2 regions of the Bacillus sp. SRL337 genome follow, and region 2 is predicted to be linked to the other one. Evidence: a T-box and tRNA genes for the amino acid it is inferred to sense, from the RefSeq annotation. Region 2 holds a T-box; the other holds one or more tRNA genes.
The links. A T-box is a leader RNA that pairs with one kind of tRNA and senses whether it is charged. The one in region 2 lies ahead of lysS (lysine--tRNA ligase), so its partner is inferred to be a tRNA-Lys.
Positions count from the first base shown of each region.

Region 1 (7,430 bases), 2.0 Mb from region 2:
CGTAAAGCGCGCGCAGGCGGTCTCTTAAGTCTGATGTGAAAGCCCACGGCTCAACCGTGGAGGGTCATTGGAAACTGGGGGACTTGAGTACAGAAGAGGAAAGTGGAATTCCACGTGTAGCGGTGAAATGCGTAGATATGTGGAGGAACACCAGTGGCGAAGGCGACTTTCTGGTCTGTAACTGACGCTGAGGCGCGAAAGCGTGGGGAGCAAACAGGATTAGATACCCTGGTAGTCCACGCCGTAAACGATGAGTGCTAAGTGTTAGAGGGTTTCCGCCCTTTAGTGCTGCAGCTAACGCATTAAGCACTCCGCCTGGGGAGTACGGTCGCAAGACTGAAACTCAAAGGAATTGACGGGGGCCCGCACAAGCGGTGGAGCATGTGGTTTAATTCGAAGCAACGCGAAGAACCTTACCAGGTCTTGACATCCTCTGACAACCCTAGAGATAGGGCGTTCCCCTTCGGGGGACAGAGTGACAGGTGGTGCATGGTTGTCGTCAGCTCGTGTCGTGAGATGTTGGGTTAAGTCCCGCAACGAGCGCAACCCTTGATCTTAGTTGCCAGCATTCAGTTGGGCACTCTAAGATGACTGCCGGTGACAAACCGGAGGAAGGTGGGGATGACGTCAAATCATCATGCCCCTTATGACCTGGGCTACACACGTGCTACAATGGACGGTACAAAGGGCAGCAAGACCGCGAGGTTTAGCAAATCCCATAAAACCGTTCTCAGTTCGGATTGCAGGCTGCAACTCGCCTGCATGAAGCTGGAATCGCTAGTAATCGCGGATCAGCATGCCGCGGTGAATACGTTCCCGGGCCTTGTACACACCGCCCGTCACACCACGAGAGTTTGTAACACCCGAAGTCGGTGAGGTAACCTTTTGGAGCCAGCCGCCTAAGGTGGGACAGATGATTGGGGTGAAGTCGTAACAAGGTAGCCGTATCGGAAGGTGCGGCTGGATCACCTCCTTTCTAAGGATATATGAGACGTGACGCGTTGATTTTGTTTTGTTCAGTTTTGATGGTTCAATAAGATTTTTTGCGAAAGCAAACAAATCCACCATCAAACATTGTTCTTTGAAAACTAGATAAAGATAGTCATGAAGAAAGTCAAGAAAGAACCGAGAATTCGCCATTTTAGGATATCTCTTATGAGATATTGTTTTAAACTAAGGTGAAGGAGAAGCGAGGAGTGCAAGGCGCCCGTGTTTCTGAGCAGCGGAGTGTACCTTACCGTACATGAGCAGCGGAAGAAACGAAGGCAACGCCGCAATCCGAAGCTTATCGTTCGCCGATGGTTAAGTTAGAAAGGGCGCACGGTGGATGCCTTGGCACTAGGAGCCGATGAAGGACGGGACTAACACCGATATGCTTCGGGGAGCTGTAAGTAAGCTTTGATCCGGAGATTTCCGAATGGGGGAACCCGCTGCACGTAATGGTGCAGTATCCATACTTGAATACATAGAGTATGGAAGGCAGACCCGGGGAACTGAAACATCTAAGTACCCGGAGGAAGAGAAAGCAAACGCGATTCCCTGAGTAGCGGCGAGCGAAACGGGATTAGCCCAAACCAAGAGGCTTGCCTCTTGGGGTTGTAGGACACTCTATACGGAGTTACAAAGGAATGAAGTAGACGAAGAAGTCTGGAAAGGCTCGTCACAGAAGGTAACAACCCTGTAGTCGAAACTTCGTTCCCTCTTGAGTGGATCCTGAGTACGGCGGGACACGAGAAATCCCGTCGGAAGCTGGGAGGACCATCTCCCAAGGCTAAATACTCCCTAGTGACCGATAGTGAACCAGTACCGTGAGGGAAAGGTGAAAAGCACCCCGGAAGGGGAGTGAAATAGAACCTGAAACCGTGTGCCTACAAGTAGTCAGAGCCCGTTAACGGGTGATGGCGTGCCTTTTGTAGAATGAACCGGCGAGTTACGATCCCATGCAAGGTTAAGTCGGAAAGACGGAGCCGCAGCGAAAGCGAGTCTGAATAGGGCGAATGAGTATGTGGTCGTAGACCCGAAACCAGGTGATCTACCCATGTCCAGGGTGAAGTTCAGGTAACACTGAATGGAGGCCCGAACCCACGCACGTTGAAAAGTGCGGGGATGAGGTGTGGGTAGCGGAGAAATTCCAATCGAACTTGGAGATAGCTGGTTCTCTCCGAAATAGCTTTAGGGCTAGCCTCATGTAGTAAGAGTCTTGGAGGTAGAGCACTGTTTGGACTAGGGGCCCTCATCGGGTTACCGAATTCAGACAAACTCCGAATGCCAAAGACTTATCCATGGGAGTCAGACTGCGAGTGATAAGATCCGTAGTCGAAAGGGAAACAGCCCAGACCACCAGCTAAGGTCCCAAAGTATACGTTAAGTGGAAAAGGATGTGGAGTTGCTTAGACAACCAGGATGTTGGCTTAGAAGCAGCCACCATTTAAAGAGTGCGTAATAGCTCACTGGTCGAGTGACTCTGCGCCGAAAATGTACCGGGGCTAAACGTATCACCGAAGCTGTGGATTGACACCATTTGGTGTCAGTGGTAGGAGAGCGTTCTAAGGGCTGAGAAGCTGGACCGTAAGGACTGGTGGAGCGCTTAGAAGTGAGAATGCCGGTATGAGTAGCGAAAGACAGGTGAGAATCCTGTCCACCGAATGCCTAAGGTTTCCTGAGGAAGGCTCGTCCGCTCAGGGTTAGTCGGGACCTAAGCCGAGGCCGAAAGGCGTAGGCGATGGATAACAGGTTGATATTCCTGTACCACCTCTTTTCCGTTTGAGTGATGGGGGGACGCAGGAGGATAGGGTAAGCGCGCTGTTGGATATGCGCGTCTAAGCAGTTAGGCTGGTGATGAGGCAAATCCCGTCACCATAAAGGCTGAGCTGTGACAGCGAGGGAAATATAGTACCGAAGTTCCTGATTCCACACTGCCAAGAAAAGCCTCTAGCGAGGAAAAAGGTGCCCGTACCGCAAACCGACACAGGTAGGCGAGGAGAGAATCCTAAGGTGAGCGAGAGAACTCTCGTTAAGGAACTCGGCAAAATGACCCCGTAACTTCGGGAGAAGGGGTGCTCTGGTAGGGTGCAAGCCCGAGAGAGCCGCAGTGAATAGGCCCAGGCGACTGTTTAGCAAAAACACAGGTCTCTGCGAAGCCGTAAGGCGAAGTATAGGGGCTGACGCCTGCCCGGTGCTGGAAGGTTAAGGGGAGTGCTTAGCGCAAGCGAAGGTGCGAACCGAAGCCCCAGTAAACGGCGGCCGTAACTATAACGGTCCTAAGGTAGCGAAATTCCTTGTCGGGTAAGTTCCGACCCGCACGAAAGGCGCAACGATCTGGGCACTGTCTCAACGAGAGACTCGGTGAAATTATAGTACCTGTGAAGATGCAGGTTACCCGCGACAGGACGGAAAGACCCCGTGGAGCTTTACTGTAGCCTGATATTGAATTTTGGCACAGCTTGTACAGGATAGGTAGGAGCCTTGGAAACCGGAGCGCCAGCTTCGGTGGAGGCGCTGGTGGGATACTACCCTGGCTGTGTTGAACTTCTAACCCGCGCCCCTGATCGGGGTGGGAGACAGTGTCAGGTGGGCAGTTTGACTGGGGCGGTCGCCTCCTAAAGAGTAACGGAGGCGCCCAAAGGTTCCCTCAGAATGGTTGGAAATCATTCGCAGAGTGTAAAGGCACAAGGGAGCTTGACTGCGAGACCTACAAGTCGAGCAGGGACGAAAGTCGGGCTTAGTGATCCGGTGGTTCCGCATGGAAGGGCCATCGCTCAACGGATAAAAGCTACCCCGGGGATAACAGGCTTATCTCCCCCAAGAGTCCACATCGACGGGGAGGTTTGGCACCTCGATGTCGGCTCATCGCATCCTGGGGCTGTAGTCGGTCCCAAGGGTTGGGCTGTTCGCCCATTAAAGCGGTACGCGAGCTGGGTTCAGAACGTCGTGAGACAGTTCGGTCCCTATCCGTCGTGGGCGCAGGAAATTTGAGAGGAGCTGTCCTTAGTACGAGAGGACCGGGATGGACGCACCGCTGGTGTACCAGTTGTCTTGCCAAAGGCATCGCTGGGTAGCTATGTGCGGAAGGGATAAGTGCTGAAAGCATCTAAGCATGAAGCCCCCCTCGAGATGAGATTTCCCATCACTTTATGTGAGTAAGATCCCTGAAAGATGATCAGGTAGATAGGTCTGAGGTGGAAGCGTGGCGACACGTGCAGCTGACAGATACTAATCGATCGAGGACTTAACCACGTTAAAAAGCACAGGCGGCTTGACCAGAAGCGACAGGCATTAGACAGCAAGCAGATGAGGGTGTTCTTCGCCCTCGGCTGATTGATGGCTAATGACCCCGAGCTTCTAGCCGCCGGAGCTGGATTGCAAAATAGCGAAACTCGGAATCCTTTCTGATTCTTCATGACCTTTATCTAGTTTTGAGAGAACAATTTAAAAAACACTTGATTTTATAAAAAATCTTGTTATAATAAATCTGTCCTTTCAATTTACAAGCAATAATTGTCTGGTGACTAAGGCGAAGAGGTCACACCCGTTCCCATGCCGAACACGGAAGTTAAGCTCTTCAGCGCCGATGGTAGTTGGGGGATCTCCCCCTGTGAGAGTAGGACGTCGCCAGGCTTTTCGTTCCGCAGTAGCTCAGTGGTAGAGCTATCGGCTGTTAACCGATCGGTCGCAGGTTCGAGTCCTGCCTGCGGAGCCATTGCTTCCATAGCTCAGTCAGGTAGAGCACTTCCATGGTAAGGAAGAGGTCACCGGTTCGAGCCCGGTTGGAAGCTTACTAGTTTTATAAAATCGGCCCGTTGGTCAAGCGGTTAAGACACCGCCCTTTCACGGCGGTAACACGGGTTCGAATCCCGTACGGGTCACCATTACGGAGGATTAGCTCAGCTGGGAGAGCATCTGCCTTACAAGCAGAGGGTCGGCGGTTCGATCCCGTCATCCTCCACCATGATTTTGTCACAACTTAATAAAATATAAACATTTTCAAATTAGTGCCGGTGTAGCTCAACTGGTAGAGCAACTGACTTGTAATCAGTAGGTTGGGGGTTCAAGTCCTCTTGCCGGCACCACTCATTTGGAGGGGTAGCGAAGTGGCTAAACGCGGCGGACTGTAAATCCGCTCCTTCGGGTTCGGCAGTTCGAATCTGCCCCCCTCCACCATTTCTTGAATACATAGAGCAGAAAATGGACATGTTAATGAATGTCCTTTTTATTTTCGCTGATATTGGGCTATAGCCAAGCGGTAAGGCATCGCACTTTGACTGCGACATGCGTTGGTTCGAATCCAGCTAGCCCAGCCATTGTGAGCCATTAGCTCAGTTGGTAGAGCATCTGACTTTTAATCAGAGGGTCGAAGGTTCGAATCCTTCATGGCTCATCACAAAAAAAGCTTCCAGACTTATGTCTGGAAGCTTTTTTTGTGTTCAGTTATTGTTCCTGATGCCCAGACTGTCAGATGGAACACCTCAAAAAGCGGTTCAGTCATTTGTGAATTGCTTAATGAAGGAAAACAATATTATAGAAGGAGAGTTAGTTTGTAATGGGGTGAATAGCGAAGAAACACCCTACTATAGAAGGAGAGTTGGTTTGTAATGGGGTGAATAGCGGAGAAACACCCTACTATAGAAGGAGAGTTAGTTTGTAATGGGGTGATTAGTGGAGAAACACCCTATTATAGAAGGAGAGTTAGTTTGTAATGGGGTGAATAGCGAAGAAACACCCTACTATAGAAGGAGAGTTGGTTTGTAATGGGGTGAATAGCGGAGAAACACCCTATTATAGAAGGAGAGTTGGTTTGTAATGGGGTGAATAGCGGAGAAACACCCTACTATAGAAGGAGAGTTAGTTTGTAATGGGGTGATTAGTGGAGAAACACCCTATTATAGAAGGAGAGTTAGTTTGTAATGGGGTGAATAGCGAAGAAACACCCTACTATAGAAGGAGAGTTGGTTTGTAATGGGGTGAATAGCGGAGAAACACCCTATTATAGAAGGAGAGTTGGTTTGTAATGGGGTGAATAGCGGAGAAACACCCTATTATAGAAGGAGAGTTGGTCTGTAATGGGGTGAATAGCGGAGAAACACCCTATTATAGAAGGAGAGTTGGTTTGTAATGGGGTGAATAATGGAGAAGGCCTGCCTTATCCCTCCTCCTCCATGCGAATCCAGCTTCAAGGCCTAGCTGCTGGCGTACTTCCCGACTCCTTCTTGCGATAAGTCAACATCAACTCACTCTGTTCGTTGTATTTCGGTTATCTCATACTGAGTCAGTCCAGTCCGTACGCAGCTGAACAGGTCTTTTCCGCTTTTTATAGATAAGTCAACATCGAATCGCTGCCGCACTTCGTGTTTCCTTTATCTCATACGAAAGCCCTCCAATCCGTACGGCGCTTAACGCCCGCTTCCGCTTTTGATCCGTCCAGCTCCAGCGGGCAGCGCCTAGCGGATTTCGGTCTCTCTCCTTGCGATAAGTCAACATCGAATCGCTGCCGCTCTTCGTGATTCCTTTATCTCATGCGGAGGCGGTCCAGTTTGAACGCCGCTGGGCAGGCTCCCTCCGCTTTTGATCCGTCCAGCTCCAGCGGGCAGCGCCTAGCGGATTTCGGTCTCTCTCCTTGCGATAAGTCAACATCGAATCGCTGCCGCTCTTCGTGATTCCTTTATCTCATGCGGAGGCGGTCCAGTTTGAACGCCGCTGGGCAGGCTCCCTCCGCTTTTGATCCATCCAGCTCCAGCGGGCAGCGCCTAGCGGATTTCGGTCTCTCTCCTTGCGATAAGCCAACATCGAATCGCTAACGCTCTTCGTGTTTCCTTTATCTCATACGAAAGCCCTCCAATCCGTACGGCGCTTAACGCCCGCTTCCTCTTTTGATCCGTCCAGCTCCGGGAGCCTAACGGCTAGCAAACTTCCCTCCTCCTCCTTGCGATAAGTCAACATCGAATCGCTGCCGCTCTTCGTGTTTCCTTTATCTCATGCGGAGGCGGTCCAGTTTGTACGCCGCTGGGCAGGCTCCCTCCGCTTTTGATCCGTCCAGCTCCAGCGGGCAGCGCCTAGCGGATTTCGGTCTCTCTCCTTGCGATAAGTCAACATCGAATCGCTGCCGCACTTCGTGTTTCCTTTATCTCATACGAAAGCCCTCCAATCCGTACGGCGCTTAACGCCCGCTTCCGCTTTTGAATATATATACACTATCTTGTCCGGTTGAGTCATTTTGGTTTTGTTCGTTACAATGGAGGTAGTAAAGGATGAGGAGGAACTGGTATGAAGAAGAATATTTCAATTATTGGCGTGCCTATGGATTTGGGGCAGATGCGCCGTGGTGTAGATATGGGACCAAGTGCAATCCGTTATGCGGGAGTGGCAGAGAGGTTAGAGAGACTTGGCCATACGATTAATGACTTGGGGAACATTGAAATCGCCCAGCCTGAAAG
Region 1 is NZ_OZ481793.1:177,778-185,207, forward strand. Features, by position in the region: rRNA gene AC4E8A_RS00945 (16S ribosomal RNA) at 1-976, shown strand, start outside; rRNA gene AC4E8A_RS00950 (23S ribosomal RNA) at 1,301-4,236, shown strand; rRNA gene rrf (5S ribosomal RNA) at 4,501-4,617, shown strand; tRNA gene AC4E8A_RS00960 (tRNA-Asn) at 4,625-4,699, shown strand; tRNA gene AC4E8A_RS00965 (tRNA-Thr) at 4,702-4,775, shown strand; tRNA gene AC4E8A_RS00970 (tRNA-Glu) at 4,794-4,868, shown strand; tRNA gene AC4E8A_RS00975 (tRNA-Val) at 4,873-4,948, shown strand; tRNA gene AC4E8A_RS00980 (tRNA-Thr) at 4,994-5,069, shown strand; tRNA gene AC4E8A_RS00985 (tRNA-Tyr) at 5,077-5,160, shown strand; tRNA gene AC4E8A_RS00990 (tRNA-Gln) at 5,226-5,300, shown strand; tRNA gene AC4E8A_RS00995 (tRNA-Lys) at 5,305-5,377, shown strand; gene rocF (arginase) at 7,261-7,430, shown strand, end outside.
Region 1: it encodes a tRNA-Lys, which carries the amino acid that the T-box ahead of lysS (lysine--tRNA ligase) is inferred to sense. The anticodon was not compared.

Region 2 (7,430 bases):
TCTGTCTTTACGATGATATGGCTGCTGAATTGGTTTGAATATGGAACCATTACACCTGCAATCGTTGCGGGAATGGTCGGCTTGTTCGGGATCATGCTGGTGATGGATGACACGGTGATCAAAAAGAAGATTACGACTGTGTTGATCGGCATTAGTGCATCCTTGGGTATTACGCTTGGTTCTCTCCTCGCTCCTTTTACACTATCATTGAATGCATTGATGGTGCTGGTCATATTTTGCGCCTTTTATTTTTCACGCTTTCAAATCCGTTATTTCTCAATGGGAATGGCTGGTTTCATGTCGACCTATTTTTCTTCCATCCTGCAATTGGATGCAGCCCATTTAACCTGGTTTTATATTGGAATTACATGCGGTGTTGTGTTTGCTTTTCTTTATAACTTTGTAATCTTCAAAGGTTCAGCTCAAAGTTTGCGAAGGGGAATGCGGTCGTTCCATATGCAAACCAATTTAACACTGAACCTTTTGATCCAATGGATCGAGAATCCCGAAAATAGTGAAAAGAAAAAAAGCGTGCTTCATAAGAATGTTCAAAGATTAAATGAATATTCAAGACTGGTTGCTAGCGAGATAAAAGATGAGAATCTCAAAAAGCTGTGGCCGGGAATAACCTCATCGCAATTAAGGCTGTATATATTCGATACAGAGATGCTGATCCAGACACTTACAGGATCTGTCGAGAAGCTGAGGGAACTGCATGCGTATGAGCATGAACATGTAAAAGCCCTTGTTGTCTGGGTAATCCAATCATTAAGGGATGCAGAAGTGCTTTCCCATAATTATTCACCGTACGCTCTTCAGGATGCAGAAAAGGCAGTCCAAGGCCTGCGGCTATTATTGACGGAAATCTTGAATACAGAAGAGAAACCGGAAAGATGGGTATACCCGCTCCGCAGGATTGAATCGATAGCAAACCATGTAGTGAATGCAGCAGTAACCATCCAGGAAGCGTTGAAGTCATCAGCTCCTGAGATTCTTGAAAACCGGATGGAGCCTGAAAAAGAGGATTCAACCGAAAATAACGAAGAGGATAACGATGAAAAAATCACACTCGAACCAGCAACCCGGAAAGCCATTCAAGGTCTGGTCGCCGGTGTCCTCGCCATTATAGTGGGAAATATCATTTCTCCTCAACAGCCTTACTGGGTGCTTCTGACCACGTTCATCATCCAAATTGGAACAGAATCGGTAGGGCGGACATATGTTAAAGGGGTTCAACGTTCACTTGGCACAGTCATTGGGGCTGTAATCGGTTTTGCTGCTGCCAAAGTTGTAAGCGGCCACCCATTGTTGGAAGTCATCTTGCTATTCCTCGTTATTTTCCTGATGTTTTACGTTTTTCCAGTTTCTTATACATGGATGAGTTTTTTCATCACAATGCTTATTGCTTTCATGTATGATCTCCTGCTTGGAGGAATCAGTGCAGCATTAATCGGCGCAAGAGTCATGGATACCATTGCAGGCGCACTTATTGCTTTACTCGTTTCTGCCTATATTCTGCCAAAAAAAACGAAAGGAAAAGTGACGGAAACGATTGACGACTTCCTTGGGGAATTGAAAAGTTACACTTCAGACTACTTGGCATCGTATATCAATGGAAAGCCAAGGGAGCTGACCGACCAGGCATTTGAACTTGACCAAAAGCTTCAAGTAATAAGGGATGAAGCACAATCCCTTATGCAGCGTCCGGATGCTGCGAGAAAGTCGGGAATCAGCCGATGGATGATGGTCGTGACCGCCATCAATTATTATGCCAAGCACCTGCTTGCTTCCTCACACCGGAACGTGACCGCCACTTTGCCTGAAGAATTAACGGGTGTCTTTCAAACAGTAGAGACTAAGCTTGCAGAGAACATAGAACTCCTGCAGAACCTAATAAAAGAAAACGAAAACGAAACAGGGTTCTGGCCGCTGGATGATGAGAGGGTAAAGATTGAAACCCTTGCACCAAGCCGGCGAAAAGGGCAGTTCGATTTGATTCACCATATGTATTACATTTGGCGCATCAATCAATCCATTATTGCCCTGGGTAAAGAGTTGGGAGCAAAAGAGCGGAAATGAATTCCGCTCTTTTTATTTGGTCTTTTCTTATACTTTGTCTCTATAAAAATCATTGGTAAGCAAAAAAGATAACAACTGGTCTTCCTGTTGAGAGAGAAAACTTCTAGTACCCAGAGGGAAAATCAGGTTTCTGATTTTTTCCGAAAGCCCAATTCAAAATATTTTACTATGATATAATAAAATAGGAATATACGTTCGGGAGGCGGCCACATGAAGACCAAAGAAGACGTTTTAACGTTAATACAGGAAGATAAGCAGATGATGGAGGTGCTAAAGGCAGCCAAAACACTGGATTTGCCTGACTGGTGGATATGCGCAGGCTTCGTACGCTCTAAAATCTGGGATTCACTACATGGATACGAACAACGAACAATGATACCGGATGTCGATGTCGTTTATTTTAACTCATCAAACATGGACGAAGCCTTGGAGAAAGAATTGGAAAAAGCGCTTAGAAAAATCATTCCAGAAATCCCATGGTCCGTCAAAAATGAAGCAAGAATGCACATCATCAACAATATTCCGCCCTTTTCTTCCACAGTAGATGCCATATCCAAATTCCCAGAGACAGCCACAGCCCTGGGTATAAAGCTTGATGAGCATGACAACCTAATCCTTACTGCCCCTCATGGTTTGGAAGATGTCCTTAACATGGAGCTAAGACCGACACCATCTATGAAAACATCAAGAGAACTAGCTGAAATTTATGAAGAACGACTCGCAAAAAAGAACTGGCCATCGATTTGGCCAAAAGTAAAAGTCTTTCATGTGTGATCAATACTTCCCGATCTATCTTAAGGAAGAAATAGCCAGACAACAAGTGCGTTATGAATAGAAACCACCCTTACCACATTCGATTCTGAAGATCTGCTCACTGTTGATGAACTGCTGCAGACTAAGCCTCTCGGACACAGAGGAGCTGCCTTTATGCCTTACCGCTTCATCCATAAAGAATACCAAATCCTGCAGAGGCTCAAAAAATATCAGAAAAATCCAACAACCTATTGACTTTCCCAATTTATTCCTCTAGAATAACCATAATTATTCAATAACGGCATGAACGGCATTGAAGAGAAGAGTAATTTTGAATCATTATTCACAGAGAGTCCCGGCCGGTGGAAAGGGACAATAAGATTCTTAATGAAAAAAGACTCCGAGCCTCGTATGGATCCAGGGCATTTTCTGGTGATGGTGCGACGGGATCTCCCGTTACAGAGATAGAGTATAACCAATGATAATTGGCGTACTCGAAGAGGTTGGTATGGCGACATATCAACAAACTGAGGTGGTACCGCGAAGTGAACAACTCCCGCCCTCAAGATTTCTAAATCTTGGGGGTGGGAGTTTTTTTATTGCAGTGAGTTTCACCATCATTTAAAAGGGAGGAAATAATAATGAGCAGGGAACAAATGGAACGGCGCTTGGAAAAAATGAATGCCTTGAGGTCGAAGGGCAACCAAGTGTACCCAGATAAATTTTCTACAACCCATGAACTTCATGCAGCAGCAAGGCTGGATGATGGGACAGAAGGTGTGCGAACAGCTGGACGAATAACAGCCATCAGGAATTTTAGCAAGCTGGCATTTATTACGATTTCAGAGGTGCAGGGAACTTTGCAGCTTCTGTTAAAAAAGGACGAAATAGGAGAAGAACGTTTTGCTCAATTTCATCAACTCCTTGATATCGGCGATTTTATCGGTGTCGAAGGAAAGATGTACACTACTGGAACAGGTGAAAAAACGGTAAGAATCGACCAGTATGTTTTCCTGGGAAAAGCATTAAGGCCTTTGCCTGAAAAATGGCATGGCTTAAGTGATGTAGAACTTCGTTATCGTCAGAGGTACCTGGATATGATCATGACAAAAGAGACACAAAACAGAATGCTTGCCCGCTCTCAAATGATCCGTTCTGTCCGCAGATTTTTTGAAGAGAAAAATTTCATAGAAGTGGAAACACCAATACTGCAGCATACGTCTTCAGGTGCGCTTGCTAAGCCTTTCATGACATTCCATAATGCCTTGGATACTGAATTGAACCTTCGTATTGCTCCTGAAACCTACTTAAAAAGGTTAATGGTCGGAGGATTCACAAAAATTTTTGAAGTAGCGAAATGCTTCAGAAATGAAGGCATCAGTCCGCAGCATCTTCAGGAGTTCACCATGGTTGAAGGATATGCCGCCTTTTGGAACTACCAAGATACAATGAAACTGATGCGGGACATGGTGTTAAATGTTTTGAGAGAAACATTCGGTACGACAACCATCACACTGCAGGGACAATCCATAGACTTCTCAGAACAGTGGGAGATCGTTTCATTCAGAGAACTGATCTTAAAGCATACAGAGATCGATATCGACCTTTATCCTGAGGTAAAAGATTTACTACGTGAAACCAGGAGAAGAAATATCCAACTTGGCGGTGAGGATTTGAAAACGATGGGGAGAGGGAACTTCATTGATCTTTTGTACAAAAAAACCTGCAGGCCGCTGATCATCAAACCAACATTCCTGGTTCAGCATCCAATCGATCTGTCACCTCTGGCGAGAGCGAACGACGATGATCCAAGCCTCACAGACCGCTTCCAACTGGTGGTGAACGGAGCAGAAATCATCAATGCCTATTCAGAGCTTGTCGATCCTGCAGAACAGAGAATGAGACTGGAAGAGCAGGCCCTGCTGAAAAGCAGCGGTGATGCAGAAGCTATGGAAATGGATGAAGACTATCTGACGGCAATGGAGTACGGCATGCCTCCGATTTCCGGCTGGGGATTCGGGATCGACCGCCTCCTGATGATCTTGACTGACAGTGAAACGATCAAGGATTGTGTGCTCTTTCCGTTGACGAGAAAGCTCTAGAGGACATCTTAAATAAAATTGCCGGAAAGCACCTCTGCCAGCCGCACGTTGAAAAATGCGGAAAAGCCCGCCCTTTGGAGACGCCCATATGAGAAGAAATCAGCTTATCCCGTTTCAAAACCAAACAAAAAACCTTCAAAAGAAGGGGTCAGAGGTCTCAGCCACTGACCTTTTTTGTCATTTTATGGTACATATTTTACGAAAAAAGGGATCTTTTTCGCCTGATGTTTCAAGTTGTATGTACTTCTAATGAGGACAAGGCACCTAAAAATTACAACTTATATCATCCCAATCAACCAGCCGCCAGCAGCACCAGTCAACACAACTACCCATGGCGGCAGTTTCCAGAATACCAGCAGACTGAACAAAATAGCGGCCAAAGCAAAATCAATCGGCACGAGAATCGAGCTTGTCCAAATAGGATGATAAAACGCGGAAATCAAAATACCGATTACAGCAGCATTGACACCCATTAATGCCCCCTTGATTTTTGGTTTTCTGCGAAGAGAATCCCAAAACGGAAGAGTCCCATAAACTAACAGAAAGGCAGGCAGGAAAATGGAAACCGTCGCTAACAATCCGCCTTGCCAACCGCTCATCACAGCACCAATGTAGGCAGCAAAAGTGAAGAGAGGTCCGGGGACAGCCTGGGCCGCACCATAACCCGCGAGAAAAGTTTCCTCACTCAGCCATCCTGTTGGTACAAATTCACGCTCCAATAACGGCAGGACGACATGCCCGCCGCCAAATACTAATGAACCGGACCGGTAAAAACTGTCAAACATCGCAATCCAATTAAGAGATGTCGCTTCTCTGAGGATCGGCAGCAAAACAAGCAGACCGAAGAACAAAGCTAAACAGACGGTCGCAAATGTTTTGGAAATCGGGACTTTTATTTCCCTATCATCCGAATCGGCATGATCTTGAAATAAGATGTATCCTGCCAGTGCTGCAATCATAATAATTCCTGCCTGCGTAACGGCAGTCTGCCATAGCAAAGCCACCACCAAAGCTATAAGGGCAATAGCTTTCCTTGATAAATCAGGAGTCAGCTTCCGGGTCATCCCTAAAATGGCATGAGCTACGACCGCAACAGCCACAATTTTCAACCCATGAATCCAGCCTGCATCGGATACATCGAACTGGTTCAAAAGCAATGCAAATAGGATTAAAGCAACAACGGAAGGAAGCGTGAAACCAATGAATGATACAATACCGCCGACAGCACCTGCCCGGATTACTCCTATCCCAATTCCAACCTGGCTGCTTGAAGGACCTGGAAGGAATTGACACAATGCCACCAAATCAGCATACCTTTTCTCATCCATCCATTTTTTTCGTCTGATATATTCACCATGAAAATAACCTAGATGGGCCACAGGACCTCCAAATGAGGTCAATCCCAGCCTGGTAGAGATCATTAAAAGCTCCAATAGTTCGCGTATGCTCGATTTTTTCATGATTTCATCACCTGCCTTACTCTTTTTTTCTTTGAACAACTCATAGCCTTTCAATCTGGCTTCCTTCAGGATGACAAAGCCTTTCTTCGTCGTCGTATCGTATTTCCTGATCCTTCCCCCGACCTTTTTAACTTCTTTAACCTGAAGGCAGTCCGATTCTATTGAATGCAGAATAGGGTAGAATTTGCCGGAACTGATATTATACCCCTGTCCTCTAAACTCCTCGACCATACAACTCCCATATACAGGATGTTCCTTTGCATGGTGTAAGATGTGGGTATGGATGAATCGAGAGGAATTACTTCTCAATACTGTATCCTTCATAAGTATGACCCCCATAACGCCACATCGAAAACCGATATCGGTATTTTAGAATAGCTCCTGTCTGCTTACAACTAATATCAGCATAATTTACAAACTCTTAACATTGAAAACAACGTAAACTCTATGCAGCTAACAAAATGGATTATTATGGTATAATCTAGTAAACTGCATTCTACTAGGGGGGAACGATGAAGAAAATACTGCTATTTATGATAGGTGTTATCTTCTTGGCAGGATGTTCAGAAGAGATACCAGAACAAAAACAGATAAAAGAAGATTGGCAGGATAAAGTCAAAGTCGAAGAGTTAATACATTCGTTCAAACACCCGGAAACAGAACAATCATACAAAATTATAGATGCCTATAAGTTGTTCTACAACTATATTATTGCCATAGAGGAGGATCCGGAGAGTGAAGAGAGTGCACTTTATAAGCAGGAAATCATTGATCCCCTTTACCAGGAATGCTTTGCTGGCGGGGAATTCCCTCAAATGGCCGAGACTATAACCGAACAAGTTCCCTATTCGCTTGAAAAGATAGAGATTCTGAATGAGAAAATTGAGAGCAGTGAGTACTTGGACTCTATTAAAGAAGCTTTGATTAAATCATCTGAATTGCTGCCTTCTGATAAGGAAACGAATGTATGTATCTTTCCCCACTTGAACAAAAGGAGTGCAGGAGCGGTTACCGTCGGAGCTGAAAGGATTAACGT
Region 2 is NZ_OZ481793.1:2,162,295-2,169,724, reverse strand. Features, by position in the region: gene AC4E8A_RS10770 (FUSC family protein) at 1-2,079, shown strand, start outside; gene AC4E8A_RS10765 (nucleotidyltransferase family protein) at 2,290-2,853, shown strand; T-box leader at 3,137-3,399, shown strand; gene lysS (lysine--tRNA ligase) at 3,474-4,934, shown strand; gene AC4E8A_RS10755 (chromate transporter) at 5,213-6,394, opposite strand; partial or broken gene AC4E8A_RS10750 (helix-turn-helix transcriptional regulator) at 6,479-6,718, opposite strand; gene AC4E8A_RS10745 (DUF2268 domain-containing putative Zn-dependent protease) at 6,907-7,430, shown strand, end outside.